DNA from 2 places in the Streptomyces rubradiris genome. Region 2 is predicted to be linked to the other one. Evidence: riboswitches for the same ligand, from Rfam matches in the RefSeq annotation. Region 2 holds a riboswitch; the other holds the start of a gene.
What was found. Region 2 has a riboswitch for glycine ahead of gcvT (glycine cleavage system aminomethyltransferase GcvT). Riboswitches for the same ligand answer to the same signal wherever they lie in the genome.
Positions count from the first base shown of each region.

Region 1 (15,377 bases), on a different contig from region 2:
GTGGCCCTCGCCCGCGCCCTCGCCACCCGCCCCCGCCTGCTGCTCCTGGACGAGCCGCTGGCGGCCCTGGACGCCCGTACCCGCCTGGAGGTCCGCGCCGGGCTCCGCCGCCATCTGGCCGAGTTCGAGGCGGTCTCCGTACTGGTCACGCACGACCCGCTGGACGCCATGGTGCTCGCGGACCGCCTGGTGGTCGTGGAGCACGGCCGGGTCGTACAGCAGGGCGCCCCCGCCGACATCGCCCGGCACCCGCGCACCGACTACATCGCCCGGCTCGTCGGCCTCAACCTCTACCGGGGACAGGCCGCGGGGCACACCGTACGGCTCGACGCCGGGCCGGCGGTCACGACGACGGAGGAGCTGTCCGGGCCGGCCTTCGTGGCGTTTCCGCCGTCCGCCGTGACCCTGTTCCGGGACCGGCCCTCCGGCGTGAGCGCCCGCAACCTGTGGCGCTGCGAGGTCAGCGGCCTGGAGACGCACGGCGACCGGATCCGCGCCGACCTCACCGGCGAACTCCCGCTCGCCGCGGACCTGACGACGGTGGCCGCCGCCGAACTGGACCTGCGCCCCGGTACACCGGTCTGGGCGACGGTGAAGGCGACCCAGACCCACGCATACCCGGCCTGACCGGACCCGCGCCCTACGGTGGGTGCCCATGACCCTGAGCATCCGCAACCAGCTGCCCGGCACCGTCACCGAGGTCCACGCAGGCCAGGTCATGGCCACCGTCGAGGTCCGGCTGGACGGCGGCCCGCACCTGCTGGCCGCCATCACCCTGGAGGCCGCCGAGCAGCTCTCCCTCGCGCCCGGCCGGCCCGTGCACGCCCTGGTCAAGTCCACCGAGGTCGCCCTCGCCGCACGCCAGGCCGAGGGGCTGTCCATCCGCAACCGGTTCCCCGGCACCGTCACCGAGGTCCGCCCGGGCGAGGTCATGGCCTCCGTGAAGATCGCCACGGCCGTCGGCGAACTCACCGCCGTCATCACCACGGACGCGGTCGCCGACCTCGGCCTCTTCGTGGGCTCGGAGGTCATCGCCCTGATCAAGGCGACCGAGGTCGCACTGTCGGCCCCTTAGACATCGTTTCAGCGGCGGAAGAGGCCCCGCCCGGTGGAACCTGGCGTTCCGGGCGGGGCCTCTCAAGCAGCGGTTCGCTCAGTCCTCGTAAGCGTCCAGCGGCGGGCAGGAGCACACCAGGTTGCGGTCGCCGAAGGCCTGGTCGATGCGGCGCACCGGCGGCCAGTACTTGTCGGCGGCCGAGCCGCCGGCCGGGAAGACGGCCTGCTCACGGCTGTAGGCGTGCGCCCACTCGCCGCCGAGCGCCGCCGCGGTGTGCGGGGCGTTCCGCAGCGGGTTGTCCTCCGCGGGCCACTCGCCCGAGCCGACCTTCTCGATCTCCGCGCGGATGGCGATCATCGCGTCGCAGAAACGGTCCAGCTCGGTGATGTCCTCCGACTCGGTCGGCTCGATCATCAGCGTGCCGGCCACCGGGAAGGACATGGTCGGCGCGTGGAAGCCGTAGTCGATCAGGCGCTTGGCGACATCGTCCACGCTCACGCCGGTCGCCTTGGTGATCGGGCGCAGGTCGATGATGCACTCGTGCGCGACCAGGCCGCCGGGGCCGGTGTAGAGCACCGGGTAGTGCGGCTCCAGGCGCTTGGCGATGTAGTTCGCCGACAGCACGGCCACCTGGGTGGCCCGCTTCAGGCCCTCGCCGCCCATCAGCCGGACGTACGCCCAGGAGATGGGCAGGATGCCCGCGCTGCCCCACGGGGCCGCCGAGATCGGGCCCACGCCCGTCTCCGGGCCGGCCTCCGGCTGGAGCGGGTGGTTCGGCAGGTACGGCGCGAGGTGCGACCGGACCGCGACCGGGCCGACGCCCGGACCGCCGCCGCCGTGCGGGATGCAGAAGGTCTTGTGCAGGTTCAGGTGGGAGACGTCACCGCCGAAGTGGCCCGGCTTGGCGAGGCCGACGAGCGCGTTGAGGTTGGCGCCGTCGACGTACACCTGACCGCCGGCCTCGTGGACCTGGGCGCAGATGTCGGCGACGTGCTCCTCGAACACGCCGTGCGTGGACGGGTAGGTGATCATCAGCACGGCCAGCTCGTCGCGGTGCTGCTCGATCTTGGCGCGCAGGTCCTCGACGTCGATCTCGCCGTCCTCGGCGGTCTTGACGACGACGACCTTCATGCCGGCCATCACGGCGCTGGCGGCGTTGGTGCCGTGCGCGGAGGACGGGATCAGGCAGACGGTGCGCCGGTCGTCGCCGTTGGCGCGGTGGTAGCCGCGGACGGCGAGCAGACCGGCCAGCTCGCCCTGGGAGCCGGCGTTCGGCTGGAGGGAGACCTTGTCGTAGCCGGTGACCTCGGCGAGACGGTCCTCCAGCTCGCGGATGAGGGTGAGGTAGCCCTGCGCCTGCTCGGCGGGCGCGAAGGGGTGCAGCTGCCCGAACTCGGGCCAGGTGACCGGCTCCATCTCCGTGGTCGCGTTGAGCTTCATGGTGCAGGAGCCCAGCGGGATCATGCCGCGGTCGAGCGCGTAGTCGCGGTCGGCGAGCCTGCGCAGGTAGCGCAGCATGGCGGTCTCGGAGCGGTGCTGGTGGAAGACCGGGTGGGTGAGGTAGTCGTCGGTGCGCAGCAGCGCCTCGGGCAGGGCGTCCTCGGCGGTCGCGTCCAGCGCCTCGATGTCGGCGTCGACGCCGAAGGCGGACCAGACAGCGTCCAGCCCGGCCCGGTCGGTGGTCTCGTCGCAGGCCATGGAGACGTGGTCGGCGTCGACCAGCCGCAGGTTGACGCCCTTGTCCCGGGCGGCGGCGGCGATCCCGGCGGCGTTGCCGGGCACGCGCGCGGTGACCGTGTCGAAGAAGGCGCCGTGGACGATCTCGACACCGGCGGCCTTCAGGCCCTCGGCGAGGAGGGTGGCGTAGCGGTGCGTGCGCCGCGCGATGGTCCTCAGGCCCTCGGGCCCGTGGTAGACGGCGTACATGCCGGCCATGACGGCGAGCAGCACCTGTGCGGTACAGATGTTGCTGGTGGCCTTCTCACGGCGGATGTGCTGCTCACGGGTCTGCAGTGCGAGCCGGTAGGCCTTGTGGCCGTCGGCGTCGACGGAGACGCCGACCAAGCGGCCGGGCAGGCTGCGCGCGAACTTCTCGTGTACGGCCATGTAGCCGGCGTGCGGACCGCCGAAGCCCATGGGCACGCCGAAGCGCTGGGTGGTGCCCACGGCGATGTCCGCGCCCAGCTCGCCCGGCGAGGTCAGCAGGGTCAGGGCGAGCAGGTCGGCGGCCACCGTCACCAGGGCGCCCAGCTCGTGCGCCTGGTCGATGACGGGCTTGAGGTCCCGTACGGCACCGGAGGCGCCCGGGTACTGGAGCAGCACGCCGTTGATCTCGCGCTCGGCGATCTCCGCCGGAATGCCTGCGGACAGGTCGGCGACGACGACCTCCACGCCGGTCGGCTCGGCGCGGGTCTCGATCACGGCGATGGTCTGCGGCAGCGTGTCCGCGTCGACCAGGAACAGGCCCTTCTTGTTCTTGCCCATACGCCGGGACAGGGCCATCGCCTCGGCGGCGGCCGTGCCCTCGTCCAGCAGGGAGGCGCCGGAGGTGGGCAGCCCGGTCAGCTCGGCGACCATCGTCTGGAAGTTCAGCAGGGCCTCCAGACGGCCCTGGGAGATCTCCGGCTGGTACGGCGTGTAGGCCGTGTACCAGGCGGGGTTCTCCATCACGTTGCGCAGGATGACGGGCGGGGTGAAGGTGCCGTAGTAGCCCAGGCCGATCATGGAGCGCAGGACCTGGTTGCGGTCGGCGAGCGAGCGCAGTTCGGCGAGCACCTCGGCCTCGGTGCGGGCGCCCGGCAGGTCCAGGGAGTCGGCGTTCTTGATCACATCCGGGACCGCGGCGGCGGTCAGCTCGTCCAGCGAGCCGTATCCGACCTGCGCGAGCATCTTGGCCCGCGCCTCCTGGTCGGGTCCGATGTGGCGCTGCTCGAACGGGGTGCCCGCTTCGAGTTCGGAGAGCGGAATGCGATGGGCGGTCATTGCGGAGGCCTCCTGGTCTGACGCGACCTGCGAGGGGCACCCCGGCGCGGGTACCCCGACGGCCTCCCCCTCTGTCATCTGCACCTGAGAGCTTCACCGGACGCCCGCGGGCGCCGGCTTTCACCGTCGGTGAGGGCAGGAGCCGTCGACGCCCGCCCTGCTTTCCAGAGTGACCTCGTCCGTGCGGTACGTGAGCCTGAGAGATTCCGGGGAGGAGTTGCTCCTTCGGCGCCCCCGAGGTGGTCGGAGGACTCTCCCGCGCGGGGTCAGCAGCCGCTGTCAGCCTACCAGCGAGGTCAATGGGGCAGCCTTCGAGTGGCCGCCTCCTCCAATGTGCTCTTTCGTAGTGCTTACGGATGAGTTGCGACCACGTGGAGGGAGAGGGACCGTGCAGACCGACATCGATCCGCGCAGCCTGATCGGCCGCAAGGCGTTCGACCGCAAGGGCACCAAGATCGGCACCATCGACGAGGTGTACCTGGACGACGCGACCGGCGTGCCCGAGTGGGCGGCCATACGCACCGGCCTGTTCTCCCGGGACGCCTTCGTGCCCCTGGAACCCAGCGAACTCGTCGACGGCACCCTGCGCGTCCCCTACGACCGCGCCCTGATCAAGGACGCCCCCGGCTTCGGCGTGGGCCGCCACCTCTCTCCCGAGCAGGAACTCCAGCTCTACCACCACTACGGTCTCGACACGGCCTCCCCTCCCCCGCTCCCGGACCACGACTTCGGCAGACTGGCGGGCTCGGAGGAAACCTGACCCCCCGGCCCCTCCCACCCACGCCCCTCCTCCCTATCCCGAGCACCTTGCCGAGCCCGGTCCGCTCCCAGCACGGGGCGCCTCCCCCGATCACCGCTCTCTCCTGGGACGCGGCCCTTTTCGAGCGCACGGACGCCGTCAGGGGCACGGCCGTCCTCGGGGGCGGGGGACTCGCCGAGGACCCGGACCCCATTCAGGGCAAGGGACTCGTCCTGCCCGCCGGAGTCTTCCCGGTCCCGGGACCCCTCCCGGCCCCGGGACTCCTCCCGGCCCCGGCACTCTTCCGGGGTCCGGGGCGGAGCCCCGTGTCGGCCGCTGTCGGGCGGGGTCCCGGGACGGGCGGGCGGGTGGGAAAGGGCCGCGACCAACGGCAACGGATCCGCAGACGCCAGCGCGGGATCGTCGGCGAAAAACGTCCGCACACGCCCCGGTTCCGACTGAGGCGTCTCGAACCGTACCGTCACCCTCCCCAGCCCGCTCCCCTGCACCCAGCCGGGCCCGTACTCGGCGTGCCGCACATCCTGCCCGGCCCGCCAGTGCCGCTCCGCGGCTTCCGGCTGCTCCGCCTCCGCCTCGACGGCGGCCTCCTCCGGCTCCTCCACCACCCGCACCGGCATGGCCTGCGCGAACAGGTCCTCCTGGGTGTAGTCGGCGAGCCCGGACACCCCGACCCCGAGCAGCCGCACCCCGCCGGTGGTGTCCACGGAGTCCAGCAGCCGCGCCGCCGCCTCACGGATGACGGCGGGATCGTCCGTGGGCCCTCTGAGCGTCTCGGAACGAGTCAGGGTCGAGAAGTCGTACCGCCGCACCTTGAGCACGATGGTCCGCCCGGACAACCCGGCCCCGCGCAGCCGCCGCACACACCGGTCGGCCAGCCTCTGCACCTCCAGGCCGACCCGCACCCGGTCGTGGATGTCCACGTCGTACGTGTCCTCCACCGACACCGACTTGGCCTCCCGCTCGGCCACCACCGGCCGCTCGTCCCGGGCGTGCGCCATCGCGTACAACGCCTGCCCGTGCGCCCTGCCGAGCAGCCGGACCAGCTCGTCCTCGCCCGCCTCGGCCAGCTCCCGCACCGTGGTGATCCCGGCTCTGCGCAGATGGTCCCCGGTGGCCGGCCCGACCCCCGGGAGCGTCCGCACCGGCATGGGCGCCAGCATGTCCCGCTCGGTGCCCGGCTCGATCAGCACGAGTCCGTCGGGTTTGGCCTGCTCGGAGGCGATCTTCGCGAGCATCTTGGAGGCGGCGAGCCCCACCGAACCGGTGAGCCCGGTGACCGCGCGGATGTCCGCCCGCAGCTTCTCCCCGGCCCGGCGCGCCGACTCCTCGTCCCAGGCCGCTCCCCCGGCCTCCAGGTCCACGAACGCCTCGTCCAGGCTCAGCGGCTCCACCAGCGGCGACAGCTCCCGCAGCAGCGCCATCACCTGCTCGCTGATCGCCCGGTACAGGGTGAAGCGCGGCACCAGATAGGCGGCGTTGGGTGCCAGCCGACGCGCCTGCGCCATGGGCATCGCCGAGTGGACCCCGAACACCCGTGCCTCGTACGACGCGGTGGCCACCACACCACGCGGTCCGAGCCCGCCCACGACGACCGCCTTCCCGCGCAGGCTCGGCTTGGACGCCTGCTCCACCGCGGCGAAGAAGGCATCCATGTCGAGGTGCAGGATCGTGGGCGCGTTTCTCACATCTCCGATGCTGCACCACACCACTGACAACGCGGTGGCACAGGGACACCCCTCGGCGGAACCGGCCGGTGCGGGCCGCCCGGTCGCGACCGCCGGGCGCCTGAACGCGACGCGCCGACCGCCCGGACATGGGTGGATCGGACCGGCCCGTTACACGGACGCGTCAGACCGCCCGGTTGCGCCGCCGCGCCAGCTCGTCCGCGGGGTTGTGCCCGACGAGTGTCTCGCCGGTGTCGATGCGCTCACCGTGCAGCTGGGAGAGCGCGCTTTCCACGTCCCGCCACACCACACCGACGGCGATTCCGAAGATGCCCTGACCGCCCTGGAGCAGGGCGTGGACCTCGTCCGGCGAGGAGCACTCGTACACGGTGGCGCCGTCGCTCATCAGGGTCATCCGCTCCAGGTCACGGAAACCGCGTTCCCGGAGGTGCTGCACGGCCGTGCGGATGTTCTGCAAGGACACACCCGTGTCCAGAAAGCGCTTGACGATCTTCAGGACGACGACGTCCCGGAAGCTGTACAGCCGCTGAGTGCCCGACCCGTAGGCGGGCCGCACGCTGGGCTCGACCAGGCCGGTGCGGGCCCAGTAGTCCAGCTGTCGGTACGTGATGCCGGCGGCAGCGCAGGCCGTGGGCCCGCGATAGCCGATCTGCTCGGACGTCATGGACGCCACCCCTCCGCCGTTCGGCACCGCCGTCGGCAGCTGCGGAGCGTGCTCCACGGCGCCGCCGGGATGGGCATGTCCCCCGCCTGAGCGCAGCCGCGAACTCGGGGGCGGGTACGGACCGCTCTCCCCGAAACCGCGTCCCGGAGCACCCCCGACCGTACCGTCGCCGCTGGTTCTCACGCCGACCTCCGTCCTTGACCTGCCTTCTCGACGGTAGGCAGTCACCAGGGGTGCGTCAACGATCGCCACACTCGGCACGCCGAGTGATAATCACCCTAGGAGTGGTTTCCCGTGCCCCACCGCGGGGAAAGGCTAGCCGAATGCGCTCGCGGCGAGCCGTAGGACGCCCATTCCGCCGCGGACATGTGCCAGGGCGCCGGCCGCGCCGAAGCCATCGGCCTCGCCGGGCAGAACCCCTGGTCCGACGGGCCGGCCGGGCCGCTCACTGGCTGCTGGTGCCGAAGTCCTCGGGGGAGATCTGGTCCAGGAACTCCCGGAACTTCTCCACCTCGTCCTCCTGCTCGTCGGGAATGGCGATGCCCGCGTCGTCCAGCACCGTGTCACTGCCGTAGATCGGCGTACCGGTGCGCAGAGCCAGCGCTATGGCATCGGAGGGGCGGGCGCTGACCTCGACCCCACTGGCGAACACCAGCTCCGCGTAGAAGACACCTTCTCGCAGATCGGTGATGCGCACCTCGGTCAGCTCCTGGCCGACGGCCTCCAGCACGTCCTTGAACAGGTCGTGGGTCAGCGGTCGCGCGGGGGCCATGCCCTGCTGGGCGAAGGCGATCGCCGTCGCCTCCCCCGGCCCGATCCAGATGGGGAGATAGCGGTCGCCCCCCACTTCGCGCAGGAGCACGATCGGTTGGTTGGAGGGCATTTCGACCCGGACACCTACGACATCGAGCTCGTTCACACAGCAACCCTAGGCCGTGCCCGGGACGTTTGGGTAGTCGGGCCGGGAACAGGTGCCCGATCCGGCCGCCCGAGGGCCCCGTTTCACGGGATTCGCACCCCGAGAGCGGTCTTCACCAGGGCCGCGTGCAGCTTCATGGTGAGGTCCGCCAGCTCCTTCGTACGGGCCTCGGCGTGCGCCCGGGTCTGCGGGTTGCGGTGGCGCTTGAGCGGGGCGACGATCTGGTCGACCAGGCCCGCCTCTCGGTCCGCGGCGGCCTTCATCACCCTGAGGTGGCGCGGCTCGATCCCGAACCGGCCCAGTTCGGCGACCAGCGCGGCCACCGTGACGGCCTCGGCGTCGTACGCCCCGTCCTCCAGCGGAGCGATGAGCCCGTAGGACTCCCACTCCTTCAGCTCGCCCTCGTCGATGTCCGCCGCGGCCAGCAGCTCGGCCCTGCCCACCCTGGCCACCGTGGGGCCCTCCACGGCCGCGGCGGCGTCCTGCGCGGTGCGCTGGCGCCCGACCAGGGGCAGCGGGACGGCCTCGCCCCGCTCCATGGCGTCCAGGTGCTCCCGGATCACCTTGAGCGGCAGATAGTGGTCCCGCTGCATCCGCAGGATGTGGCCGAGACGCTCGACGTCCCCGGCGCTGAACTTGCGGTACCCCGACGGGGTCCGCCGCGGCTCGACGAGCCCCTCCGACTCCAGGAAGCGGATCTTGGAGATGGTGACTTCGGGGAACTCGTCGCGCAGCACGTTCAGCACCGTGCCGATGCTCATCAGCCCACTGTCCCTGGCGGCGGTACCGCTTCCGGCACCGCCGCTCGGTGTTTGAAGCATGGACCTTCCCTCTGGGGTTCCCCCGGACACCGTCCGGGGGCGGGTCAGTAGCCCTGCCGGCTCGCGTAGAACACCAGCCGGTACTTGCCGATCTGCACCTCGTCACCGTTCGACAGGGCGACCTGGTCGATGCGCTCGCGGTTGACGTACGTGCCGTTCAGGCTGCCCACGTCGGCCACCGTGAAGGAGCCGTCCGGGGAGCGCCGGAACTCCACGTGCCGCCGGGAGACCGTCACGTCGTCCAGGAAGATGTCGCTCTGCGGGTGCCGGCCGGCCGTCGTCAGATCACCGTCCAGCAGGAAGCGGCTGCCCGAGTTCGGCCCCCGGCGCACGACGAGCAGCGCCGAGCCCGGCGGCAGCGCGTCCACCGCGGCCTGCGCCTCCGGGGAGAGCATCGGCAGCGGCGTCTGGCCGGTCGCCTCGGAGTCGTACGCCTCCAGCCCGGAGATCGAGATCGTGGACGTCGTCTCGGAGGCCCGCTCCGGCGTCAGCCCGGGACGCAGCGGCGCCCCGCAGTGGGAACAGAACCGCGCGTTCTCCGGATTGCGGTTACCGCACCTCGTACACACCAGGACCGACATCGACGGATCCTCCTGCCGCGGCTGCCCCGCCGGGGCATTGGACGCGTACGGGCCGGAGGCGAACCCTCCACCCGTACCTGAGGTTGACGGTTGCCCGAAACCTATGCCGCCGGACTGGGCAGGGTCAACTGACGCCGCGCCCTGACCTCCCTGAATGTCACCGCCCGGACCAGCGACCTGGTCCCGGAACAGCGGGCGCTGGCCCTCCGCGTCAGGCTGTGCGCGATGGCGAGCGGTCGCGTTGTCGCTGCCCTCTCGCGCGCTCTTGCCGAACAACTTCGCAAACAACTTCACGGGCGATTCCCCTTGACCGAAACAGACCCGCCCGTGGGGCAGGACGAACCCTGATTGCCTACACCGGCCGAGCCGGACATTCTCACAACGTCCGTATCCACCAGACAGTTTCCACCACGCACCACCCCTTCGGTGCGCCGACCCCCCGCAACCTCATGCCCTTGCCCGACGGCACCCATGCACCGCCGGTTCACTGGGAGGACGACCGAGCGTAGTCAGGCCGCTCCGCCCGCCGCAAGGCGTCCACGACGATCTTGTCCGACCGTTCGACGGTCACCGTGGCCTGCTCTTTCTCCAGAGTCTGCACCACACCTCCAGGGATGTTCAGCGCCGGCTCCAAGTCCTGCGGCTTGCCGATGACCCTGAAACGATACGGCGCGTTGATCTTGTTCCCGTCGACGCTGACACTCCTGTCGGAGTCGGCGAAGTACGTTCCCGCGACCACCCGGACCCCGTTGACCTGGATCGCCTCCGCGCCGGCCGCGCGCAACTCCTGGATCGCGTCGAGCAGCATGTCCGCCTTGACCGTCCCCTTCGTGTCCTCGATCGTCATGGTGATGCCGGGACCCTGTGCCGCCACGGTGCCCGCCAGGATGCCGAGTTGCCTCGCCTTCTCGGCGGTCTGCCGGCGCGCCTCCGCCGCCTGGTCGGAGCTGCTCTGCAGTTCCTGACGCTGTTTTTCGAGTCCCTGCTTCTCGTCCTCAAGACGCTGAGTACGCGAATCCAGTTCATCGAGGATACGTACAAGATCTTCTTGACGTGCGCCGCGCAGCGCGCTGTCGGTGTCGCTGTTCGACGCCACCTGCACGGCCAGGCCGAAGCCGAGGCCGAACAGCAGCACGGCGACGATGAGTTGCGCCCGGGTGAAACGCGGCGGCCACAGGCCCTTGACGAGCCGCTGCCGGCCCGTCAGTGGCTGCGGGGGCCGCTCCTCGGCCCCCGGGCCGGTTCCGGGCGCGGGCACCGGCACCTCGGCCGGCAGCTCCCTGCGCAGCCGGTTCCCCGGCCGGTCGTCCCGGTCGCCGTGGGCGTTCTGTCCGTCTCCGATGGTGCGCTCGTTCTGGTCGCTCATGGAGGTCACGCCCGGAACACGTGCCGGCGGATCGCCGCCGCGTTGGAGAAGATCCGGATGCCCAGGACGACCACCACGCCCGTGGACAGCTGCGCGCCCACGCCCAACTTGTCTCCCAGGAACACGATGAGGGCGGCGACGACCACGTTCGACAGGAACGACACCACGAAGACCTTGTCGTCGAAGATGCCGTCCAGCATGGCCCGCAGACCGCCGAAGACGGCGTCCAGCGCGGCGACGACGGCGATCGGCAGATACGGCTCGACGACCGCCGGAACCTCGGGCCGGACCAACAGGCCGGCCACGACTCCCACGACGAGGCCCAGTACGGCGATCACGATGTGCCCTTCCCGGTCTTCTCGAGCTTCGGCTGTGCTGTACGTACGATCACACTGGGAGCGGCGGGCAACCGGACCTCGCCCTCCGTCGAAATGGTGGCGCGGATGCCGTAGTTCTCCTCCAGGGCATGCAGATACAGGCCGTCGGCGCTGTTCTGGAACCTGGTGCTCAACCTCTGCCCGTCCCCCACCGCCAGCACCGTGTACGGCGGCACCAGCGGCCTGTTGTCGACCAGTATCGCGTCACCCGCGGCCCTGATCGCGGACAGGGCGGTCAGCCGCTGCCCGTTGACGGAGACCGCCTCGGCCCCGGACGCCCACAGTCCGTTGACCACGCGCTGCATGTCCCGGTCCCGGACCCGGCCGGTATCGGAGAAGCCCGACGTCTCCCGGGGGTTGGCGCCGTCCCCGCCGCCGGCGGCCTCCTTGGCGTCGTTCACGACGAGTCTGACGCCGGGGCCGTGCACCGCGGTGGCGCCCGACAGCAGGCCCACCAGATCCGCCTCGGCGCTGCCGCCACTCGACTTCAGGGCCGCCCGCCGACGTGCGTCGACGTCGTCGCGCAGCTTGTCGACGGTGCTCTCCAGCCGGTCCGCGTCCGCGGTCTCGCTGTCGACGCGATCGATCAGCTCCTGGCGCTCCTTGGCCACCACGGGCGCCGACACCCGCGCCTGGGCCGCCCCCACGGTCACCACCAGGGCCGCGAGGACCAGCCCCGCGGCCAGGCCCAGCTTGGCCCGCAGGGTCTTGGGCAGACCGCCCTCGCCCGCGGACTTCCGCCGGGCGGCGGCCTCGGCGTATCCGTCGTCGAGGCTGTGGTCCATGACGTTGGTGATCAACGACATGGAGGCGTCCGGGCGCTGCGGCCGCGCGGGGCTGCTCCGAACGGGGGGTTGCTGCGGCATGCCGCACATCGTCGCATGTCGCGAGCAGTACCTCCGAACGGCCCCACCGGCGTGCCGGACAGGCCCCCGTGGGGGACACTTGTCCGGCACGCGCGCGTGCGGGGGTTAACCGGTCCCGAGCCGTTCGCTTCCGCCCGGGGACGCCGTGCCGACGGCCCCGGGCGCGTGCGCGATCACCGGCCGGCGCTGTCCACGACCGCCGACCACTCGTCCAGCAGGGCCTGCGCGGAGGCGTCGTCGGGGCCCTCCGCCCACAGGTGGGTGACCGCCTCGGCCGGGTCGGGCAGCACCATCACCCAGCGCCCGTCGGTCTCCACCACCCGCACACCGTCGGTCGTGTCCACGAAGCGATCCCCGGCGGCCTCGACCACACGCCGCATCACCAGGCCCTTGACGGCCCACGGCGTCGCCAGATCCCGCTTGAGGACGTGCGCCCGCGGGATACGGGCGTCGATCTGGCTCAGCGTGAGCTGCGTGCGCGCCACCAGCCCGATGAGCCGTACGAAGGCCGCTGTGCCGTCGTACACGCCGCTGAACTCGGGGACGATGAACCCGCCCTTGCCGTCGCCGCCGAAGATGGTGCCCTCCTCGCGCCCGACGCGCGTGAGGTCGTCCGGCGACGTGGTGGTCCACTCGACCTGGGTGCCGTGGTAGGCGGCCACCTGCTCGGCGATGCGCGTCGTGGTGACCGGCAGCGCCACCCGCCCGCTGCGCCGCTCGGCGGCCACCAGGTCCAGCATCACCAGCAGCGCCCGGTCGTCCTCGATGATCCGGCCCTTCTCGTCCACGAGCGACAGCCGCTCGCCGACGGGGTCGAACCGCACACCGAACGCGGCACCCGAGGACGCCACTATCTCCCCGAGCCGCACCAGCCCCTTGCGCCGCATCTCGGCCGTCTCGGTGGGCCGGGTCTCGTCCAGACCGGGGTTGATGGTCAGCGAGTCCACTCCGAGCTTGCCGAGCAGGCTGGGCAGCACCAGCCCGGCACTGCCGTTGGAGGCGTCCACGACGACCTTGAGCCCCGACTCGGCTATCCCGGTCGTGTCGACGTTGCGCAGCAGCGACCCGGTGTACGAGTCGAAGACGCTCGCCGGGAAGTACAGGTCGCCGATCTCGCCCGGGAACGCCCGCCGGTACTCCTGGCGCGCGAACACCCGGTCGAGCTTGCGCTGGCCGCCCTGCGAGAGGTCCCCGCCCTGGCCGTCGAAGAACATGATGTCCACGGAGTCCGGGACACCGGGCGAGGTCCGGATCATGATGCCGCCGGCGCTGCCCCTCGCGGTCTGCTGCCGGGCCACGGGCAGCGGTACGTTCTCCAGGTCGCGTACGTCGATGGCGCTGGCCTGGAGCGCGGAGATCACCGCGCGCTTGAGCGCCCGGGCACCGCGGGAGTGGTCGCGGGCCGTGGTGACCGTCGAGCCCTTCTTCAGGGTCGTCGCATAGGCGCCGGCGAGCCGTACCGCCAGCTCCGGTGTGATCTCCACGTTCAGGATGCCGGAGACACCGCGGGCGCCGAACAGATGCGCCTGACCGCGTGACTCCCAGATCACCGAGGTGTTGACGAAGGCGCCGGCCTCGATGGTCTTGAACGGGTACACGCGGACGTTGCCCTGGACGATCGACTCCTCGCCGATCAGGCACTCGTCCCCGATGACCGCGCCGTCCTCGATCCGGGCGGCCCGCATGATGTCGGTGTTCTTGCCGACGACACAGCCACGCAGGTTGCTGTGCTGCCCCACGTAGACGTTGTCATGGACGACGGCCTTGTGCAGGAAGGCCCCGCTCTTGACGACGACGTTGGAGCCGACGACGGTGTGCTCGCGGATCTCCGCGCCGGCCTCGACCTTCGCGTAGTCGCCGATGTACAGCGGTCCGCGCAGTACGGCGTCGGGGTGCACATCGGCGCCCTCGGCCACCCACACGCCGGGCGAGATCTCGAAGCCGTCGATGTCGACGTCGACCTTGCCCTCAAGGACGTCGGCCTGGGCCTTCACATAGCTCTCGTGCGTGCCGACGTCCTCCCAGTAGCCCTCGGCGACGTAGCCGTAGATCGGCTTGCCTTCCTTCATGAGCTGCGGGAAGACGTCGCCGGACCAGTCGACGGGTACGTCGGGCTCGACGTAGTTGAAGACCTCGGGCTCCATGACGTAGATGCCCGTGTTGACGGTGTCGGAGAAGACCTGTCCCCAGGTCGGCTTCTCCAGGAAGCGCTCGACCTTGCCTTCCTCGTCGACGATGGTGATGCCGAACTCCAGCGGGTTGGGCACGCGGGTCAGACAGACCGTGACGAGCGCGCCCTTCTCCTTGTGGAAGTTGATCAGTTCGGTGAGGTCGAAGTCGGTCAGGGCATCGCCGGAGATGACCAGGAAGGCATCGTCCTTCAACGCCTCCTCGGCGTTCTTGACGCTTCCGGCGGTACCGAGTGGCTTCTCCTCATTGGCATACGTGAGCTCCATCCCGAGCTCTTCGCCGTCACCGAAGTAGTTCTTCACGAGCGATGCCAGGAACTGCACGGTGACGACGGTCTCGGTGAGCCCGTGCCTTTTGAGCAGCCGTAGCACATGCTCCATGATCGGGCGGTTCGCCACGGGCAGGAGCGGCTTGGGCATGCTAGAGGTCATGGGGCGCAGGCGTGTGCCTTCGCCCCCGGCCATCACGACGGCCTTCATGTCGGAAGCGTCCTCCTCCAAGAGACGACGGTCTAGCCGACTTCACCCGTCCAGATTGTCCCGCACTTTTACACCGCGGGCCATCGAGGCGTTGTGTCTGGACAATCGCCGAGCTCAATCGGCCATGGTGTCCGCTCGAACCAATCGGCGGACCTGTACCACGTAGAGCACTCCTGCCCACCAATACAGGGTTGTACCCCATCCGGCGAACGCCCATCCGAAAATAGCGGCGAGTGACGAGATCCAACCACTTCCGTCACTGAGGAGCAGGAGCGGGAAGGCGTACATCAAGTTGAACGTAGCGGCCTTCCCGAGGAAGTTCACCTGGGGCGGCGGATACCCGTGCCGGCGAAGGATGCCCACCATGACCAGCAGAACCAGTTCACGCGCGAGCAAGAGCGCGGTCAGCCAGATCGGCAGGATCTCCCGCCACGTGAGCCCCAGGAGCGTGGAAAGCACGTAGAGGCGGTCGGCGGCGGGGTCGAGGAGCCGGCCGAGGCTGCTGATCTGATTCCAGCGCCGGGCGAGCTTTCCGTCGAGATAGTCGCTGACCCCGCTGAACGCCAGCACGAGGAGGGCCCAGCCATCGCTCTTCGGGCCGCCGAACTCCGGCCTGAGGATCAACCACAG
Region 1 is NZ_BNEA01000001.1:926,542-941,918, forward strand. It holds gene Srubr_RS04365 (ABC transporter ATP-binding protein) at 1-627, shown strand, start outside; gene Srubr_RS04370 (TOBE domain-containing protein) at 656-1,075, shown strand; gene gcvP (aminomethyl-transferring glycine dehydrogenase) at 1,154-4,039, opposite strand; glycine riboswitch at 4,214-4,308, opposite strand; gene Srubr_RS04380 (PRC-barrel domain-containing protein) at 4,428-4,799, shown strand; partial or broken gene Srubr_RS04385 (DNA polymerase IV) at 5,120-6,484, opposite strand; gene Srubr_RS04390 (MerR family transcriptional regulator) at 6,648-7,331, opposite strand; gene Srubr_RS04395 (bifunctional nuclease family protein) at 7,594-8,067, opposite strand; gene ftsR (transcriptional regulator FtsR) at 8,151-8,888, opposite strand; gene Srubr_RS04405 (FHA domain-containing protein) at 8,933-9,763, opposite strand; gene Srubr_RS04410 (DUF881 domain-containing protein) at 9,954-10,835, opposite strand; gene Srubr_RS04415 (small basic family protein) at 10,841-11,173, opposite strand; gene Srubr_RS04420 (DUF881 domain-containing protein) at 11,170-12,087, opposite strand; gene Srubr_RS04425 (mannose-1-phosphate guanyltransferase) at 12,252-14,747, opposite strand; gene Srubr_RS04430 (CDP-alcohol phosphatidyltransferase family protein) at 14,862-15,377, opposite strand, start outside.
Region 1: linked by a shared signal. The riboswitch ahead of gcvP (aminomethyl-transferring glycine dehydrogenase) and the one ahead of gcvT (glycine cleavage system aminomethyltransferase GcvT) in region 2 are both predicted to bind glycine.

Region 2 (15,377 bases):
CTGGGTGTAGAGGCTGTTGCGCTCGCCGGTGTCCTGGGTGCCGATCGCCTTGCCCAGCAGGTCGTTGACTTCCTTGCTGTCGTACAGCGACAGGTTGGTGTTGCCGGACTGGCTGATCGCCTTGCCGTTCAGGATCTGCTGGAGGAAGCCGTAGCCGGAGGGCCAGTCGGCGCCCCACTGCATCATCATCAGGCCGATGTTCTGCTTCTGGATGAACTTCGGCACACCCGCGTAGTCGGTGAAGTACTTGCCCGACGGGTACTGCTTGAGGCTGGCGTTGATGCCGACCTTCTTCAGCGAGTTGATGATCGCCGTGGCGGCGTCGATCTCCTGCGGACGGTCCGAACGGGCCGTGATGTTGGTGGAGATCGAGGTCTGGCCGCAGTCCTTCAGCAGGTCCTTGGCCTTGGCGATGTCGCCCTTGTTGTCCTTGGTGGCGTAGGCGTCGGCCTTGGCGTAGCCCGGGATGTCCGGGGGCAGGACGGTGGAGGCGATCTCACCGCGGACCGGGCCGCCCTCGGCGGTCTGCACCGAGACCTTGTCGATGGCGTACTGCACGGCCTTGCGGCACTCGGGCTTGTCGAACGGCTTCAGCTTGGTGTTGATCGCCAGGTAGACGGAACGGCCACCGTAGGTGTTGTCCGTGTTGGCCTTCTTGGCGGGGTCGGTCAGCACCTCGGCCTGGGTGGAGGCCTGGACACCGGTGCCGACCAGGTCGATGGCGTTGCCCGCCATGACGTCCTGGTCGATGGTCTCCGGGTTGACCTTCAGCTTGACGACGATCTTGTCCGGGAGCTGCTTGCGCAGCGGGTCGGTCTTCGGGTCCCAGTTCTCGTTGCGCACGAGCACGGCCTGCTTGCCGTCCTCGTAGCTCTGGAACTTGTACGAGCCGGAGGACACGATGTGCTTGACGTAGTCGACGCCGGTGTCCTTCGCCTTCGGCACCGGAGCCGTCTGCGGCGTGGCGACCAGGTAGTCGAACTCCTGGAAGGCCTGCTTCAGGTGGAAGACGATCGTGGTGTCGTCCGGGGTCTCGATGGAGGACAGACCCTTGTCGCTCTTGTCCTTGTACGGGCCCTTGTACTTGTCGCCGTCGGCCATGAACTGCTGGAAGTAGTTCGGGCCGAGGGAGAGCACGTCACGCGCGAAGTTGGAGCGCTCGACGGCGTACTTGACGTCCTTCGAGGTGATCGGCGTGCCGTCCTCGTACTCCAGGCCCGGACGCAGCTTGTACGTCCAGGTCTTGCCGCCGTCGCTCGGCTGGCCCTTGGTCGCCGCGAGGTCCGGGACCAGGGTGTTGCCCTCGTCGCCGGGGCCCGGCTTGAAGGTCATCAGCGGACGGGCGTACAGCCGGCTGAGGTTGTACATGTACGCGTAGTACGTGTTGCCCGGGTCGAAGGAGTCCGGGACGTCGGACATCTCGTAGGTGACGGTGCCACCCTTCTTGTCCGACGCGTTCACGACGCCCTTGGTCGCGGCGTTGGCCCCGGCCGACTTGGTGCCGTTCTCGTTGGTGTTGTCATCGGCCTTGCTGCAACCCGCAAGAAGCAGGCTGGCGGAGCCGATGGCCGCGATAGCGGCCAGCGCTGACCTTCGCATGATGGGCGCTTTCCCCTCCATTGATTGAAAACTTGTCGGGCTCTCCGCGGCAGGCGTCAGCGGCTGCGCGGGTCGAGAGCGTCGCGGAGACCGTCACCGAGCAGGTTGAACGCCAGCACGGTGACGAAGATGGCCAGGCCGGGGACGATCATGTACTGGGGGTCGACCTGGTAGTAGGTGACCGCCTCGCGGAGCATGCCGCCCCAGGACGCCTGCGGGGGCTGGATGCCGACGCCGAGGAAGCTCAGCGACGCCTCGAAGATGATGTTGGTCGGGATCAGCAGCGTCGAGTAGACGATGATCGGGCCGACCAGGTTCGGCATCAGTTCCCGGAAGAGGATGTACGGCGCCTTGGCGCCCATGCCCCGGGCCGCGTCGACGAACTCGCGCTCGCGCAGTGCGAGGGTCTGGCCGCGCACGATCCGGCCCAGATACGGCCAGTTGAAGAAGCCGATGACGAAGATGAGCACGCTCAGGTGGAGCGGCAGGCCGTTGAGGCCGAACGCGCCGCCCTGGAGGGTGGCGGAGATGGCGATCGCGAAGAGCAGGAGGGGGAAGGCGAGGAAGGTGTCCATCAGCCGGCTGATGATCGAGTCCACCCGGCCGCCGTAGTAGCCCGCGATGACACCCATGATCGCGCCGATGACGTTGGACAGGACGGTGGCACCGAAGGCGACCACCAGCGACACCCAGGAGCCCTCCAGGATGCGGGTGGCGATGTCCCGGCCGAACTTCGGGTCCACGCCGAGCGGGTGGTCCGCGCTCATGCCGCCCCAACTGCCCGTGGGCAGCGAGGTGTCCGGGGTGATCAGGTCCTGGTTGAAGGCGTTGGGGTCGAGGCCGAACAGGGCCTGGATGGGGCGCGAGAGGACGGCGAGGAGGATCAGCAGGATCACGATGACGCCGCCGGCGACGGCGGCCTTGTCCTTCTTGAACCGGGACCAGGCGATCTGGCCCAGGGAACGACCCTCGATCTGCCCCTTACCGGCACCCTCCAGCACAGCCTCCGGCTGCGTCTCGGCTGCCGCCCCGGTGGTCTCGATCGGTGCGGTCACGGTGAGCGACCCCTCTCGCCGGTGGTGACCGGCCTGCGCCTGCCGCGGATTGCGGCTTTGTCGACTTGCCATCGAACACGTGGCCTCGGCCTCGTGTCTGAGTCGCGAGTCTTCAGCGTCGTTGTGATCACCCGCCAGAGCTGACGGCGAAAGTATGCGCAACCGTGATGCAGTGCGGGGGATTCCGTTATCCGAACAGTGGGTAACGGCCCTCGGACGCGGGCCAGTTGGGGCAGATCGGCGAATCTACGCGGTTCGGGAGGTACGACCGATGTCTACGCGCGCAGAAGCGTCCCGCTCCCGTGCATTGTGCGGGCCGGTCAACAAACCTGCCACCACGCCTCGTTGCTCAGTAGCCGCTGCGCGCCGGCGGGTAGCCGTAGCCGCCGGCCGGCGCCTGCGGCGGGGCCGGCACCTGGAGCGGGGGCTGCTGCGGGGGCACCGGGGCGTGCGCCTCACGGTCGTAGAAGGGGCGCGCGTTGGCCCGCATCCACATCACCACCGGGTCGTGGTCGTCGGTCATGGCGACCGTCGAGACCGGCAGGCCCTCCGGGACCGCGCCGATGGACTGCTGCATCATGGCGCGCACCGAGTCGACCGCGGCGGGCGAGGTGTCGTACACGTCCAGGCCGATGGCGAGGTAGGGCGCCCCGAGCGCGGGCTGCACCCAGGCGCGGCGCAGCGAGCGCAGCGCGGGGGTGCGGTGCGCGTTCTGCGCGAGCAGGGCGTAGAACTGCGGGATCTCGATACCGGGTTCGGACAGCCGCAACGGGCCGGCGGGCTGGCGGTCCAGACCGGTGGCGATGCGGCGCAGGTCCGGCCAGGGGATGCCGACGCCGCCGCCGGGCGCGTGCGGGTTGAGCCAGAGGCCGTAGTGGTCGGGGTAGAGGGTGCGGGCCACGTCCAGGCCGTCGGCCACCTCGTAGGAGCGGTTCCAGCCGCTGGCCGACAGCTCCTGGGCGGAGGTCACGCAGGGGGCGTAGGGGAAGCCGTCCACCTCCATGGTCCCGTACTGGGCGTCCGGGGCGCCGGCCTGGCCGTGCCACAGGAGCATGAAGACCTGGCCGGAGGTGGGGGTGGCGAGGGCGCGCAGCAAGGACTCGTAGGCGTCGTAGCGTCCGGGCGTGACCTGGCGCAGCATGTGCTCGACGCTGCCGCTGTGGCTCGCGCTCACCTGGTGTGCCCCTTCTTTTTGGTGACCCGGCGTTTGAGCACAGCTTATGCGCCTAGTAGCTCGGGACCTTGGCGTTCGTACGCGTGTGCGGGTGCGTTGTGGCTTGTCGCGCCCCGCGGCGGAGCCGCATATCGGACACAGCCCCGCGCCCCTTTGGGGCTCGGTTCAGTGGGCGGATGTGTAGAACGGGCGGACGTTCGCCTTCAGCCAGGTCGCCACCGGGTCGTCCGTTACATCCAGCAGGACCAGGTTGACCGGCCATTTGACGGGGACCTCGGCCAGGGCCTTGCCGAGGGCCTGGAGGGGGAGGGCGCGCAGGTCGCCTTCCCACTGGGAGAGTTCGACGCCCACGAACATCGCCGGGTCGGCCGTCTCGACGGCGGCCAGGCAGCGGCGGGCGGTGAGGACCACGCCGGTCCCGGCGAACTCGGCGGAGGCGGCGGCGAGGAAGTCCACCGGGTCGTCCTGCCAGTCGGGCTCGAAGAGGCGCACCCGGCCGCCGGTGCCCGGGCCGTCGAGCGGGGTGCGGCCCACCCGGCACAGCTCGGCCACGGCCTGGGGCGGCAGCGGTATGCCGACCACGCCCTCGGGATTGACGGCGATGCCCACCTGCGGGGGCAGGCCGCGGGCGAACTCCACCGCCGGGGCGATGGTGTACGACATGTGGGAGCCGGCCACCTGGCGCAGCTGTTCCTCGGAGCTGAACACCGGGACGTACGCCTGGCCGTCGATGTCGAGCGTCGGCAGGTCCAGCGGGCCGCTGTCCGGGCCCCCGCCGTTCGGCAGCGGGATCCACAGGAAGCTGCGGCCGAGGACCTCGACGATCCGGCCGCCCGCCGCGGGGATGCCGAGGGAGGCCGACAACACCTCCTCCAGCTCGTTGCCGGGCCAACCGCCGTGCGGGTGCGGGTGCGCCTGTGCCGGGAAGTCCGCCGGGAAGTCCATGTGCCTACCGCCTGCTGGGAACCACTGCTGTGACCATGAAGGCTAGCGGGTGGCGCTGACAGTGCCTCACCGCGTGAAGCCGACGCGGGCGAGGACGTCCGCCGCGTCCCGGTCCAGCAGCACCGCCGCACCGCAGCCGCCCGGCAGCCGCCCCTTCTCCACCGCGCGCAGCAGCCGGGCGGTGGCGCGGCGGTGGCGGCGGAAGGCGTAGCGGGAGACGCCCCGGCCGCGCTCGCGCTGGCCCTGCCGGGCGGTCTCGGGGCTGACGTCGAGGAGGAGCAGGTGCAGGGTGCCGCCCCGGCGCCGGGCCGCGCGGGCCAGCCAGGCGCGCACCCACGGCTGGGTGCCGCAGTCGTGCACGACAAGCCCCTCCCCGGTGCGCAGGGCCCTGCACAGTCCGGCGTAGTGGGCGAGGCGGACCAGGGGGCGGTAGAGCGCGTACGGCAGGAAGCCGGGGACGCGGGCCTGCCAGCGGTCCCGGGTGTCCTGGGAGTCGACGCGGCCGCCGGTGACCGCGCGGCGCATCAGGGTGGACTTGCCACTGCCGGGCAAGCCGGTGACGACCACCAGGTCACGGGGGCCGAAGAGCAGGGCGTGCGGGCTGCGGCCGGCCCGGTCGCGCAGGTCGCGGACGACCGGCGCGGGGCGGTCCGCGCCGCGTTCGCGGACCGCCGCGGCGGGCTGTCCCGGCACCGCGAGGCCGGCGTGGGCGGCGTAGGCCGAGGTCCTGTTCACCGTGATCGTCCTCCCGAGGGCTCGATCGGTCCCATGCCCGTTCTCTGTAAAGGGAAGGTAATGGAGAACGGTCGGCGGTTCGTGTGCTTACGGCCACAGGTCGGTCACAAGCGGCACGCTCTGGATGGCCGGGGTGTGGCGTGCAATGATGAGCCCGCCAACTGCATACCGGCCGTTTGAATCCGCGCGGGAGAGTCCCCGGGCCCCCTCGGGGCCGCCTGGGGCGCCGAAGGAGCAAGTCCCTCCCTTGAATCTCTCAGGCCCCGTTACCGCGCGGGCGAGGCACATCTGAAAAGCGGGCCGCCGCCGCCGGCGGCTCCACCCAAGGTGCAAGCCGTGATCGTCCCCGTGGCGGTGGCGGCGAACCTCTCAGGTTCCGATGACAGATGGGGAGGAACGTTCCTCGCCCGTCCTTTGCCCTGGGAGACGACCGACCGATGAGCAGTACCGAACTCCGTCATACCGCGCTCGACGCCGTGCACCGCTCGCTGGGCGCGACGATGACCGACTTCGCCGGCTGGGACATGCCCCTGCGCTACGGCTCCGAGCGCGACGAGCACCTCGCCGTGCGCACCCGGGCCGGTCTGTTCGACCTGTCCCACATGGGCGAGATCACCGTGACCGGCGCCGAGGCCGCCGCCTTCCTGAACCACGCCCTGGTCGGCAACATCGCCTCGGTCGGCGTCGGCCGCGCCCGCTACACCATGATCTGCCAGGCCGACGGCGGCATCCTGGACGACCTGATCGTCTACCGGCTGGCCGAGACCGAGTACATGGTCGTGGCCAACGCCTCCAACGCCCAGGTGGTGCTGGACGCCCTCACCGAGCGCGCGGCCGGCTTCGCCGCCGAGGTCCGCGACGACCGGGACGCCTACGCGCTGATCGCCGTGCAGGGCCCCGAGTCCCCCGGCATCCTGAAGTCGCTCACCGACGCCGACCTGGACGGCCTGAAGTACTACGCCGGGCTGCCCGGCACGGTCGCCGGCGTCCCGGCGCTGATCGCCCGTACGGGGTACACCGGCGAGGACGGCTTCGAGCTGTTCGTGAAGCCGGAGCACGCCGTGGCGCTGTGGCAGGCGCTCACCGAGGCCGGCGAGGGCGTCGGACTGGTCCCGTGCGGGCTGTCCTGCCGGGACACGCTGCGCCTGGAGGCGGGCATGCCGCTGTACGGGCACGAGCTGAGCACTTCCCTGACCCCCTTCGACGCCGGGCTGGGCCGCGTGGTCAAGTTCGACAAGGAGGGCGACTTCGTGGGCCGCGCGGCGCTGGCCGAGGCCGCCGGGCGGGCCGCGCAGAACCCGCCCCGGGTGCTGGTCGGGCTGGTCGCCGAGGGCCGCCGGGTGCCGCGCGCCGGGTACGCCGTGGTGGCCGGCGGCGAGGTGATCGGCGAGGTCACCTCGGGCGCCCCCTCCCCCACCCTGGGCAAGCCGATCGCCATGGCCTACGTCGACGCGGCGCACGCCGCGCCGGGCACCGAAGGCGTCGGCGTGGACATCCGGGGCACCCACGAGCCGTACCAGGTCGTGGCGCTGCCGTTCTACAAGCGCCAGAAGTAACCGCCGCCCGCGCCCGCACCGGCCCGGGACCCCGGCCCGAGGGCGGCGCGTGAGCCTGCGCACATTCGCCCGCTCACCAGCGGTTTCCCCAGTCCCCCCGTCATCACCACTCCCGCGCGTACAGGAGAATTCAGGCCATGAGCAACCCCCAGCAGCTGCGCTACAGCAAGGAGCACGAGTGGCTGTCGGACGCCCAGGACGGCGTCTCGACGGTCGGCATCACGGAGCACGCGGCCAACGCGCTCGGCGATGTCGTCTTCGTCCAGCTCCCCGAGGCCGGCTCCACGGTGACCGCGGGCGAGACCTGCGGCGAGCTGGAGTCCACGAAGTCGGTCTCCGACCTGTACTCGCCGGTCACCGGTGAGGTCACCGAGGTCAACGAGGACGTCGTCAACGACCCGTCGCTGGTGAACTCGGCCCCCTTCGAGGGCGGCTGGCTGTTCAAGGTACGCGTCACCGAGGAGCCGGCCGAGCTGCTCTCCGCCGACGAGTACACCGCCTTCACCGCCGGCTGAGGAGTCGTAGCCCCATGACTGTCCTGAACACGCCCCTGCACGAGCTGGACCCGGAGATCGCCGCCGCGGTCGACGCCGAGCTGAGCCGCCAGCAGTCGACGCTGGAGATGATCGCCTCCGAGAACTTCGCGCCGCTCGCGGTGATGGAGGCGCAGGGTTCGGTCCTCACCAACAAGTACGCCGAGGGCTACCCGGGCCGTCGCTACTACGGCGGCTGCGAGCACGTCGACGTGGCCGAGCAGATCGCCATCGACCGGGTCAAGGAGCTGTTCGGCGCCGAGTACGCCAATGTGCAGCCCCACTCCGGCGCCTCCGCGAACCAGGCGGCCCTGTTCGCGCTGGCCCAGCCCGGGGACACCATCCTCGGCCTGGACCTGGCGCACGGCGGCCACCTCACCCACGGCATGCGGCTGAACTTCTCCGGCAAGCAGTTCAACGTGGTCGCCTACCACGTGGACGCCGAGACCGGCCTGGTCGACATGGCCGAGGTGGAGAAGCTCGCCAAGGAGCACCGCCCGAAGGTGATCATCGCGGGCTGGTCGGCGTACCCCCGGCAGCTGGACTTCGCCCAGTTCCGCCGGATCGCCGACGAGACCGGCGCGTACCTGTGGGTCGACATGGCGCACTTCGCCGGCCTGGTCGCCGCCGGTCTGCACCCGAACCCGGTGGAGTACGCCGACGTGGTCACCTCCACGACCCACAAGACGCTCGGCGGCCCGCGCGGCGGCATCATCCTCGCGAAGAAGGACTTCGCGAAGAAGCTGAACTCCTCCGTCTTCCCGGGCTTCCAGGGCGGTCCGCTGGAGCACGTGATCGCGGCCAAGGCGGTGTCCTTCAAGGTCGCGGCGGGCGAGGACTTCAAGGAGCGCCAGCGCCGTACGGTGGAGGGCGCCCGCATCCTCGCCGAGCGGCTGACCGCGGCCGATGTGCGCGAGGCCGGGGTGAACGTGCTGTCCGGCGGCACGGACGTGCACCTGATCCTGGTGGACCTGCGCGCGAGCGAGCTGGACGGGCAGCAGGCCGAGGACCGGCTGCACGAGGTCGGCATCACGGTCAACCGCAACGCCGTCCCGAACGACCCGCGCCCGCCGATGGTCACCTCGGGGCTGCGCATCGGCACCCCGGCGCTGGCCACGCGCGGTTTCACGGCCGAGGACTTCGCCGAGGTCGCGGACGTGATCGCCGAGACGCTGAAGCCGTCGTACGACGCCGAGGCGCTCAAGGCGCGCGTCAAGGCGCTCGCCGACAAGCACCCGCTGTACCCGGGTCTGAGCAAGTAAGTCACGTTTCGCGGGGCACCGCGCACACTGGGAGTACCGGCGTGCGCGGTGCCCGCGCCCCTGTACCGCCCCTTCGCACCACCCCCGTATTGAGGAGTCCCCCGTGGCCATCTCGGTCTTCGACCTGTTCTCGATCGGCATCGGCCCGTCCAGCTCCCACACGGTCGGCCCGATGCGCGCGGCGCGCATGTTCGCCCGCCGGCTGCGCAACGAGGGCCTGCTCGGCTCCGTCGCCGCCCTGCGCTGCGAGCTGTACGGGTCGCTCGGCGCGACCGGCCACGGCCACGGCACCCCGAAGGCGGTGCTGCTCGGCCTGGAGGGCGCCTCGCCGCGCACGGTGGACGTGGAGACGGCCGACGAGCGGGTGGAGAAGATCCGGCAGGCGGGCCGGATAGCGCTGCTCGGCGAGCACGAGATCCCGTTCTCCTACGACGACGATCTGGTCCTGCACCGCCGCAAGGCGCTGCCGTACCACGCCAACGGCATGACCCTGTGGGCGTACGACGCCTCGGGCGCCGAGCTGGTGACGAAGACGTACTACTCGGTCGGCGGCGGTTTCGTGGTCGACGAGGACGCGGTGGGCGCGGACCGGATCGTGCTGGACGACACGGTCCTGAAGTACCCGTTCCGCACGGGTGACGAGCTGCTGCGCCTGACGAAGGAGACGGGCCTGTCGATCTCCTCGCTGATGCTGGAGAACGAGCGGGCCTGGCGCACCGAGGAGGAGATCCGCGCGGGCCTGCTGGAGATCTGGCGGGTGATGCGCGAGTGCGTCCAGCGCGGCATGTCCCGGGAGGGCATCCTGCCGGGCGGGCTGAAGGTGCGCCGCCGCGCGGCCGTCTCGGCCCGCCAGCTGCGCGCCGAGGGCGACCCGCTGGCGCACGCCATGGAGTGGATCACGCTCTACGCCATGGCGGTGAACGAGGAGAACGCGGCCGGCGGCCGGGTGGTGACGGCCCCCACCAACGGCGCGGCCGGCATCATCCCGGCGGTGCTGCACTACTACATCAACTTCGTGCCGGGCGCGGACGAGGACGGCGTGGTCCGCTTCCTGCTCGCCGCCGGCGCGATCGGCATGCTCTTCAAGGAGAACGCCTCCATCTCCGGCGCCGAGGTCGGCTGCCAGGGCGAGGTGGGCTCCGCCTGCTCCATGGCGGCGGGCGCGCTCGCCGAGGTGCTCGGCGGCTCCCCGGAGCAGGTGGAGAACGCGGCCGAGATCGGCATGGAGCACAACCTGGGCCTGACCTGCGACCCGGTCGGCGGCCTGGTCCAGATCCCGTGCATCGAGCGCAACGGCATGGCCGCGGTGAAGGCGGTCACGGCCGCGAAGATGGCGATGCGCGGCGACGGCTCCCACAAGGTGTCCCTGGACAAGGTCATCAAGACCATGAAGGACACCGGCGCCGACATGAGCGTGAAGTACAAGGAGACGGCCCGGGGCGGCCTGGCGGTCAACATCATCGAGTGCTGAACCGGTACGATTTCCGACCACACCGTCACAAATAGCTTTTTTCGCGTCACTCGGCGCTACGATTCCTGGCGTGATCGACCTGTACCCCGCGCTGTGGGGACTGCTCGGCAGCAGTGTGGCCGAAGCGCTCAACCTCTCGGCGCTGATGCGTCCGACGGGTCCGCGCAGCCGCTGGCGCTGGCCCTGGCGCACCCGTGCCGACCGGCCGGTGATGCTGGTGGCCATCGGGCTGCGGCTGTTCGCCGGGTTCGGTCTCACCGCGGCGCTGGGGAACTCCGGTCAGCTGCCGAACGCGACCGCCGCGTTCGCCGTGGGGGTGACCACCCCGCTGGTCGTGGCGAAGTTCTTCCAGGCGATCCCGATCACCGGCGCGGGCGCGGGTCAGCAGCCCGAGCCCCCGCTGCCCACCGCCCGGCAGGCCGGCGCGGATGCCGAAGAGGCGCTGTCGCAGCCGAGGGGGTCCAGTGCTGCGAGCTGACAGCGCGCTCGGCCGTCTGGTGCTGGCGCTGGCCGTCCGCCCTGCCGACTTGCCGCCGGTGCGGCACGCGGGCCCCGGCACGCGGCTGATCGCCGCCCTGGGGACGCGCCCGGTGCCGCCGGCGGCGGCTCCGGTCCCGGCGCGGCACCGGCTGGGGTCCCGGGGCCGGTGGTTTCCGGGCCTGCTCACCGCCTGGCTGGTCGCCCTGACGTGTCTGACGGCCGCCGCGGTGCTGCCCGGCCCCTGGCGGGGGGTGGCGCCGGGGCAGGCCCAGCCGCCCGGACCGGAGCACTGGAGCCTGGCCGCCGCCGGGCGGCTCGGTCCGCGCGGGCGGGCCGAGGCGCTGGCGTTCACCCCGGACGGCCGGCTGCTGGTGACGGTCACCCGGACCTCGGCCAGCACCTGGGACGTGGCGGACCCCGGACATCCCGAACGGGTCCCGGTCCCGGCGGGCGTGCGCCGGGTGACGGCCGTCACGACGAGTCCGGACGGCCGCACGCTGGTGGCGGCCGGGGGGGCGGACGTGCGGGCGCTCGCCGTCGGCTCGGGGGTGACCCGGTGGTCCGTCGACGGTGCCCCGATGGAGGTGAAGGCGGTGGCGGCGGGCCGGGACCGGGTCGTCCTCGCCGACTCGGGCACGACCGGCCCCGCCCGGCTGGCGGAGCTGCGCCTGGACACGGGCCGGCCGCCGCGGCCGACCACCCTGAGCCGGCTGCGCCAGGCCGTCGCCGCCGCCCAGTTCTCCGCCGACGGCCGCACCCTCGCCGTCGCGGGTGCCGAGGGGTCGGTGCGGCTGTGGGACGTGTCGGATCTGCGGCACCCCGAGGCGGCGGGGCCCGCCTTCGGCGGCCCGGGGGGGCGCACGACCGCGCTCGCCTTCAGTCCCGACGCCCGGCTGCTGGCGACCGTCGACTCCGCGCGGACCGTGCGGCTGTGGGACGTCACCGACCGTGCGCGGCCCCGCCCGCTGGGCCGTCCGCTCGGTGACGGGGCCGAGCGCGTCACCGCGCTCGCCTTCAGCCCGGACGCCCGGCTGGTGGCCACCGTGGGGGCCGACGGGACGGCCAGCCTGTGGTGGCGCTCGCCGGCTGCGGAGGCTGATGTTCCTCCAGGGGCTACCGCGCAGTAACCGATCAACCTTAGGCTGCCGCCAACTCGGCGTCGGCGAAAGGGAGTTCGGTCATGCGTGGGGTGAGAGGGCTGGTGGCGCTCGTGGGGGCCGCCGCGGTGCTGGCGGGGGCACCGGTGAACGCCCAGGCGGCGTCACCGAAGTTCTCCGCGACGACGGCCATCGGCACGCACAACGCCTACGAGAAGGACAAGTACCCGTACTTCGCGCAGGCGTTGGACTCCGGCGCCTCGCTGCTGGAACTGGACGTGTACGTCGACAGCATCAGCCACCGCTGGCGGGTCAGCCACAGCAACCCGCTGGGCAACGACAACAACTGCGAGGCCGCCAAGACGCCGAGCGAGCTGTACAGCAAGAGCCGTAACCAGGACCTCGGCAGCTGTCTGGACAACATGGCCGCCTGGAACCGGCTCCACCCCGACCATCCGCCGATCGTCGTCAAGGTGGAGATGAAGGTCGGCTTCAACGACAAGGCGGGCATGGGCCCGGACGAGTTCGACACGCTCGTCGCACAGAAGCTGGGCGGCGACGTCTACAAACCGGCGGATCTGCTCGGTGGCACCCATGCCACGCTGGACGCGGCGGCGAGGGCCGACGCCTGGCCGGCCCGGGACGCGATGAAGGGCAAGTTCCTCCTCGACCTGATCCCCGGCACGGTGGAGCAGGCCAACCCGTTCGACAGCTACTGGACGGACGAGGAGTACGGCGACCACCTGCGCGACCTGTCCGCGGCCGGGAACATCTCCGCTGCCCAGGCCTTCCCCGCCGTGCTGGGCGCGGCGAACGGCGACCCGCGCGCCAGCCGCTACGACGCCTCGATCCGGCCCTGGTTCGTGTTCTTCGACGGCGACGCGGCGGCCTATGCCGACAACGGCTACGACACCTCGTTCTACGCCGCGAACCACTACATACTGATCGCCACCGACGCCCACAACGTGTCCCCGGCGATCTCCTCCACCAACCCCACGGACGCCGAAGTCGCCGCCCGGCTCGCGCTGTTGGCCAAGGGCCATGCGAGCCTGATCACTTCGGACTGGTCGGCGAAGTCCGCGTCCGTACTCGGTTCGGTGACCGCCCGCGGCTGAATGTTCCGGCCACGGGCCGGCAGGGCACAACCCCTGCATGCTCCATGGCATCGACGTCAGCGCCTTCCAGTCCTCCTCCTATGCCACGGACGGCCTCTCCTTCGTCTTCATCAAGGCGACGGAGGGCCGTTCGTACGTCAATCCCAGGCTCGCGGCCCAGACCAAGCGAGGGCGTGACGCGGGCCTGGTCGTCGGCTTCTACCACTTCCTGTGGCCGGGCCACATCACCGCCCAGGCCGAGTACTTCCTGCGGCACGCCCCGGACCGCCCCGGCGACGTCCTCGCCGTCGACTGGGAGAACACCGGCGAGGGAACCCACGCGAGCAACGCGGAGAAGGACCGCTTCATCCGCAAGCTGAAGGAGTCGCGGCCGGACAACCGGGTCGTGCTCTACTGCAACCGCCACTTCTGGCTGAACATCGACACCACGTCCTACGCCGGGGACGGGCTGTGGATCGCCGACTACGTCACCAAGGGCAAGCCCCGCATCAAGGCCAAGTGGCGGTTCCACCAGTACACCAGCGAGCCCCTCGACAAGAACGTGGCCCAGTTCGCGGACAAGGACGACCTGCGCGACTGGGCCACGCCCTGACGGCCGGGCGGCGGGCTACACCAGTACGCCTCAGTGCCTCTCAGTACCGGAAGTCCGCCGGGCGCTGCGGGGAGGCCTTGCGCAGGGCCTCCCGTACCGCGTCCGCGCCGGCCCGCAGGCCGTACACCGGGGTGTCCGGCTGCTGGCGCCAGGAGTCGTCGATGCCGCCGGCGTCGACCGTGTCGAAGCCGATCTCGTCGATCAGGGCGCGCACCTTCGCCTTGGCGGCCTCGTCGTCCCCGGCGACGGGCAGCGCCATGCGGTCGGGGTGACCGGCGGGCAGCGGGCGGTCCAGGATGTCCTGGGCGTAGGTGCCGTTGAACGCCTTGATCACGGGGTGGCCGAGATGCTGCTCGACCCAGCGGCTCTCGGTCAGGCCCCCGTCCTCGATGGCGTCGATCCGGCCGTCGCGCTGCTTGGGGTAGTAGTTGTTCGTGTCGATCACCGCGGCCCCCTCGGCCGCTCCGTCCAGCAGGCCCGCGGGGAGGTCCGGGACCGCCTTCAGGGGGACGGTGACGACGACGACCTCGGCACCCTCGGCCGCGTCCTCGGCGCGCACCGGGGTGGCGCCGGTCTCCCGCGCCAGGTCCTTCAGCGTCTCGGGGCCGCGGGAGTTGGCGACGGAGACGTCGTGGCCGAGGGCGGTGAGCCGCCGGGTGAGGTTGCCGCCGATGTTCCCCGCGCCGATGATGCCGATCTTCATGGCCGACCTTCCGCCTATTGATGCACGTGCATGCTTCTGTCGTCCTGGACAACCGCAGGGACGGCCGCGCTATTCCGGCCACCCAACCGCCGCAGGTCGCCGTAGCCGTGGACGGTCGGTGGCCGTTCACGGGACCGGGCCGCCGTGGGTGCCGGTCGGGAACGCCCGGGTCGGCTACGGTGCCTCCTCGCCTCCCGCCCGCAACAGGCCGAGCGTCGACTCCAGTTCGGTCTGCAGGATGGCCGCCGCGGCCTCCGGATCGCCGGTGATGACGGCTTCGACCAGGCCCGTGTGGGTGTGGTCCCCGGTGCCGGGGTCGGTCTCGCGGAGGCTGGTGAGGTCCACGACGGCGATCAGGCCCTCGCGCAGGACGGGCACGAACTCGGTGAACAGGTCGGACAGGACCGGGTTGTGGGCGGCGGTGACCACGGCCACGTGCAGGGCGATGTCGGCCTCCACGAAGGCCGCGTCGTCGGCCGCGACGGCCGCGCGGCGGCCCTTGAGCGCGGCCCGCAGGGCGGTGACGTCCTCGGGGGTGCGGCGGCGCGCGGCGAGCCGGGCCGCCTGGACCTCGACGCCCATGCGGACCTCGTACACGTCGGTGACCGCGGCCCGGCGCAGCCGGGTGGGCCAGTCCTCGGCGGGCTCGGTGGCGATGACGAACACGCCGGCGCCGTGCCGGGCCCGGACCAGGCCCGCGCCGGCGAGGGCGCGCAGGGCCTCGCGGACCGTGGAGCGGCCCACCCCCAGCTCCTTGGCCAGCGTGGTCTCGCCGGGCAGCTTGCCGCCGACCGGCCAGTGTCCGGCCGCGATCTGTTCGCGCAGGCGCTGCGCCGCCTGTTCGACCAACGGGCTGGGGCGGAGGGCGCCGAACGGCATGGGGGTCACCAACTTGTCCGAGAGGTGCGGGTGTTGCCCGACGATTCTCACTTGTCTGAGGAGCTGAGGAGTGGATAGCGTACCCCGCATGTTCCGCGGTCTGCTTCTTCTCGGCTGCCGCGGCGGGGTCTGACGCGACCGGCGCCCCGCCGCGGGGCTCCGCGCTGCCGGTCACCTTCCG
Region 2 is NZ_BNEA01000015.1:2,569,571-2,584,947, forward strand. It holds gene Srubr_RS24455 (ABC transporter substrate-binding protein) at 1-1,599, opposite strand, end outside; gene Srubr_RS24460 (ABC transporter permease) at 1,656-2,654, opposite strand; gene Srubr_RS24465 (enhanced serine sensitivity protein SseB C-terminal domain-containing protein) at 3,004-3,795, opposite strand; gene Srubr_RS24470 (enhanced serine sensitivity protein SseB) at 3,994-4,773, opposite strand; gene Srubr_RS24475 (AAA family ATPase) at 4,840-5,508, opposite strand; glycine riboswitch at 5,686-5,790, shown strand; glycine riboswitch at 5,791-5,904, shown strand; gene gcvT (glycine cleavage system aminomethyltransferase GcvT) at 5,946-7,064, shown strand; gene gcvH (glycine cleavage system protein GcvH) at 7,202-7,579, shown strand; gene glyA (serine hydroxymethyltransferase) at 7,594-8,859, shown strand; gene Srubr_RS24495 (L-serine ammonia-lyase) at 8,963-10,330, shown strand; gene Srubr_RS24500 (hypothetical protein) at 10,401-10,808, shown strand; gene Srubr_RS24505 (WD40 repeat domain-containing protein) at 10,795-11,937, shown strand; gene Srubr_RS24510 (Ca2+-dependent phosphoinositide-specific phospholipase C) at 11,991-13,022, shown strand; gene Srubr_RS24515 (glycoside hydrolase family 25 protein) at 13,060-13,614, shown strand; gene Srubr_RS24520 (NADPH-dependent F420 reductase) at 13,655-14,317, opposite strand; gene Srubr_RS24525 (FadR/GntR family transcriptional regulator) at 14,492-15,196, opposite strand.